2 regions of the Modicisalibacter sp. genome follow, and region 2 is predicted to be linked to the other one. Evidence: riboswitches for the same ligand, from Rfam matches in the RefSeq annotation. Region 2 holds a riboswitch; the other holds the start of a gene.
The links. Region 2 has a riboswitch for thiamine pyrophosphate ahead of thiC (phosphomethylpyrimidine synthase ThiC). Riboswitches for the same ligand answer to the same signal wherever they lie in the genome.
Positions count from the first base shown of each region.

Region 1: it holds a riboswitch for thiamine pyrophosphate, as region 2 does, so the genes downstream of both, ACTCB7_RS07855 (SLC5/6 family protein) here and thiC (phosphomethylpyrimidine synthase ThiC) in region 2, are expected to answer to the same signal.

Region 1 covers NZ_JBSREH010000023.1:35,279-37,667, reverse strand. The annotation lists gene ACTCB7_RS07865 (CoA-acylating methylmalonate-semialdehyde dehydrogenase) at 1-20, shown strand, start outside; gene ACTCB7_RS07860 (hypothetical protein) at 79-768, opposite strand; TPP riboswitch at 923-1,036, shown strand; gene ACTCB7_RS07855 (SLC5/6 family protein) at 1,026-2,389, shown strand, end outside.
Region 2 covers NZ_JBSREH010000049.1:32,759-35,147, reverse strand. The annotation lists gene thiC (phosphomethylpyrimidine synthase ThiC) at 1-1,061, opposite strand, end outside; TPP riboswitch at 1,132-1,252, opposite strand; gene ACTCB7_RS14665 (DMT family transporter) at 1,402-2,328, shown strand; gene ACTCB7_RS14660 (methylated-DNA--[protein]-cysteine S-methyltransferase) at 2,319-2,389, opposite strand, start outside.

The DNA.
Region 1 (2,389 bases), on a different contig from region 2:
GCACGATATCGATGGGCTGATCACCCTCGCTCGGTGACAATACGGCCCCGCCTCGAGAGAGGCGGGGCCGATGTCGAATCAGCGCCGCGCGGGGGCGATCCCGCAGCGCTCGAGCAGCTGGATCATCGGCTCCAGCTGGCTCTCGTGCAGGACCAGCAGGGTTGCGACGTCCGGATCCGCGTCCCGCGGCAGGATGACCGCGAACTCCCCCTCCTCGAGATGGAACTCGTGAATCTCGCGTTCGCCCTGCGGGGTGAGGCAGTACGTCGAGCGGTAGTCATCGTCCTCGCCGTAGGTCAGGCGGTTGTAGACCTTGAACAGGGTGTACAGGGTCAGACCCTGCGCGAAGGCCGGCCAGCGGGCGGGGCTGTGCCGCGTGGCGTCGTCGATCGGCTGGCCGGCGGCCTCGGCGCGGCGGATGGCGTCTTCCAGGGGCTCAGCCAGCAGCGAAGCGCTGTCGCAGGGCGACGGTCGGCCTTCGGCCCGGGCCGAGGTGTAGGCGGCGAGTACCTGGCGCATGTCGTCCAGGCTGGTCAGGGCATGATCGCTGTGCTGCAGGTGGCGCGGGTCGAAGTCGCCGTTTTCCCAGCCATGCACGACGCGAAGCCGCAGGCTGTCCGCCTCCAGGGCCGGGGCCAGCAGGGCCTGCAGGGCACGCGGCAGGTGGCTCCAGCGGTCCGGAATGTCATTGCCGAAGGCCTGGTAGGGATCGTCGAAGAGGCGGTGCAGGCGGCCCGGCACATGTTCCTGGGCTTCGTGGTATGGCATGGGGATCTCGGATCTGATCGTTGTCTGGTGTTCTGGTAGAGTGAGATCGCTTCACGACCCCGAGGCGGCGCGTTGCCGTCGGCAGGGGTCGAATGCAGGACGGATACTCGCTCCTATCGACCGATATCCGCAAAACTTTAATCATCCCGACATTCAACGTCGCCAGGGGAGCCCCGCTCGATCGGGGCTGAGAGTGTGCCGGCCGCGGCGCAGACCCTGGAACCTGATCCGGTCAATACCGGCGGAGGAAGTGCGACATGTATCTTGCCACCCTGGCCGTGCTGGGCGCGGCCCTGTTGCTGTTTGCCATTCTGGGCCTGCGCGCCGGACGCGCCGACTCGCCCCTCGATGATTACGTGACGGCGCGCAACTCGCAGCGCGGCACCACGCTGGGGCTATCCTTCCTGGCGTCCGGCATGGGCGCCTGGATTCTCTTCGCGCCGCCGGAAGTCGGGGCCTTCGTCGGTCCGGTGGCGCTGGCCGGCTATGCCATCGGCTCGGCGCTGCCGTTCATCGTGCTGGCGCTGTGCGGGCCGGCGATTCGTCGTCGGCTGCCGGCGGGGCGCAGCATCGGCGAGTTTGCCGCCGAGCGCTTCGGCACCGGCATGCGCCGCTATGTGGCCCTGCTCTCGGTGCTGTACATGGCCTGTTTTCTGGCCGCCGAGCTGAGTGCCATCGGCGGTATCACCGCACTGCTCTCGCCGCTGGCGGGCAGCGTGGCGATCGTGGCCGTGGCGCTGACCACGCTGGCCTACACCGCCTGGGGCGGGCTGCGGGCCAGCCTGGTCACCGACCGCTGGCAGGCCCTGCTGCTGGGCGTGTTGCTGGTGCTGGTGACAGGCGCGGTCCTGGGTGACCTGCCCGCGTTGCCGGCCGATGCCGCCATGCCGAGTGTGCCGCCCGGCGAGGCGCTGAATGTGGCCGTGACTCTGGTCATCGCGGTGACGGCGGCCAATCTCTTCCACCAGGGCTACTGGCAGCGGGTCTGGGCGGCCCGTGATGGCGCCGCGCTGGGACGTGGCGCGGTGCTGGGCGGCGTCACCACCGTGCTGGTCGTGGCGGTGGTCGGCGGGCTGGGTATCCTGGCGGCGATGAGCGGCGCTGATCTCGGCCAGCCGCCGATGCCCTTTTTCGCGCTGCTCGATGCAGCGCCGGCCTGGTTGACCCTGCTGGTGCTGGTACTGGCGGTGACGCTGGTGGCCTCCAGCGTCGACACTCTGCAGAACGGTATCGCCTCGCTGCTGGTCGGCGAGGGCGAGGCGCTGAGCCGCCACGGCGTCTCGCTGACGGCGGCGCGCTGGATCACCCTGGCGCTGATGGTGCCGGCGGTGCTGGTGGCCCTGCAGGGCTATTCGGTGCTGCGGCTGTTTTTGATCGCCGATCTGCTGTGTGCCACGGCGGTGGTGCCGGTGCTGATGGGGCTGTGGCCACGGATGAGCGCGCCGGCCGCTGCTGCCGGCGCGGTGGCCGGTCTGGTCGGTGCCATCCTGCCGGACTGGATCGCCCGGGGCAGTCTGGGCGATGCACTGCTGGCGGCAAGCTTTCCGGGCGGCGAAACCACGCTCGCACCGTTTGCCGGCGCCCTGGCGATTTCCAGTGCGGTGGCGCTGCTGGTGGCACT
Region 2 (2,389 bases):
CCGCCGCGGGAGACGATGCCGGTGGTGCGCTTCGCGGTCAGCGGCACGTAGCGCAGCAGTACGCCGGCGTGGATGGTGAAGTAGTCCACCCCCTGCTCGGCCTGCTCGATCAGGGTGTCGCGGAAGATCTCCCAGGTGAGATTCTCGGCGACGCCGCCCACCTTCTCCAGCGCCTGGTAGATCGGCACGGTGCCGATGGGCACCGGGGCGTTGCGGATGATCCACTCGCGGGTCTCGTGGATGTTCTGTCCGGTGGAGAGATCCATGATGGTGTCCGCGCCCCAGCGGATACCCCAGGTCATCTTGTCGACCTCGTCCTCGATGGAGGAGGTCACCGCCGAGTTGCCCAGGTTGCCGTTGATCTTCACCAGGAAGTTGCGGCCGATGATCATCGGCTCGGATTCCGGGTGGTTGATGTTGGCCGGGATGATGGCGCGGCCCGCGGCCACCTCGTCGCGCACGAATTCCGGGGTGATCTCCTCGGGCAGGCGGGCGCCGAAGTTCTCGCCCGGGTGCTGGTGGCCGAGGATGCGCTCGACCTCGTCGGTCCCCAGCGCCTGGCGGCGCTGATTCTCGCGGATGGCGATGAATTCCATCTCGGGGGTGACGATGCCCTGGCGGGCATAGTGCAGCTGGGTGACGTTACGGCCTTCCTTCGCGCGGCGCGGGGTGCGCTGGAGGTCGAAGCGCAGGTTGGCCAGGCGCGGGTCGTTGGCGCGCCGGCGGCCATACTCCGAGGTCGGGCCGTCGAGGTAGTCGGTGTCGCCGCGGGCCTCGATCCAGGCGCGACGCAGCTCGGGGAGCCCCTTGCGCAGGTCGATGGCGGCCTCCGGGTCGGTGTAGGGGCCGGAGGTGTCGTAGACCAGCAGCGGCGGGTTTTCCTCGTCGGCACCTGAGGTGCGGGTCGGCGACAGGTGGATCTCGCGGAAGGGCACTCGGATATCGGGCCGTGAGCCTTCGACGTACACCTTGCGCGAGCCGGGCAGAGGAGCTACGGCGGCGTCGTCGACGCGCGCGGTCTCGGCCAGGGCGTGGCGGGTCAGGGAGGTATCGTTGGACATGCTTTGTGCTCCACACGGTCTGGGCGGCGCACAGCGTAGGCGGGAAGGAACCGGATGGCGGACAGCACGGGCGGATCCTTCGCTTGATCCCTACGCCGGTACTAGCCGGATCAGGTTCATCGGGATCCACCGTGATGCCCGTGGGCATAGGGTGATCTCAGCCGGTTCCACCGGCACCCCGTCAAGCGTTGCGCGTGATTCGCGCGCCGGAGCAGTCTGGGCCAGGCGCGGCAAGGGGTCAAGCGGCGGGTGCCCGGCGTCGCTGGCCGAAAATGGCCGGTCGTGCGACGGCATTGCAGATAAGATGAGCGTCGATTCAATCCGTACGCTAGGAGTACCCATGCCGCTGGATGCCTCGCTTCGCCTGTTGCTGCTCTCCGCCCTGTGGGGGGCGAGCTTTCTGTTCATGCGCATCGCCGCCCCGGCGCTGGGCGCCTTCTCCACCGCCTTCTTCCGTGTGCTGCTGGGGGCACTGGGGCTGATGGCGATCCTCGCCCTGTGGCGCGTGCCGTGGCGCTTTCAGGGCAAGGCGCGGGCCACGTTGCTGATCGGTGTGGTCAACTCCGGCCTGCCCTTCGCGATGTTCGGTCTCGCCGCCCAGGTGCTGCCGGCCGGCTATTCGGCGATGTTCAACGCCACCACGCCGCTGATGGGGGTGATGATCGGCGCGGCCTTCTTCGCCGAGGCGATGACCCGCGAGCGGCTGATCGGCGTGACGCTGGGCGTGGCGGGGGTCGCCGTACTGGTCCAGACCGGGCCGGTACCGCTGACCTGGCAGCTCGCGGGCGGCGCGCTGGCCTGCCTGGTGGCGGCAAGTTGCTACGGGCTGTCGGGCTTTCTGGTCAAGCGCTTCATCGCCGAGCGTGGCGGGCTGGATTCGCGGCTGCTGGCGCTGGGCACCCAGCTCGGCGCCAGCTTGGCGCTGGCACCGTTGATGCTGGTCGAGGCCGTGTCCCGACCCTCGTTGGCGGCCTGGGCCCAACCCGATATCTGGGCGGCGATGCTGGCGCTGGGGCTGGCCTGCACGGCGCTGGCCTATCTGCTCTACTTCCGCCTGCTGCAGGATCTGGGACCGGTCAAGCCGCTGACGGTGACCATGCTGGTACCGGCGTTCGGCGTGCTGTGGGGCGCGCTGTTCCTCGACGAGCGGGTGACGCTGGCCCACGGCTTCGGCGGCGCACTGATCGCTGCTGCGCTATGGCTGATCCTTTTCAAGCCGGTACCGCAGCGGGTGGACATAGTGCCGGACGTCGATGATCAGGCCTGAACAACAGAGCCTTGGACACGCTGCTCGGCCTCGAGGTCGAGCAGGATGCGCTTGCGCTCCA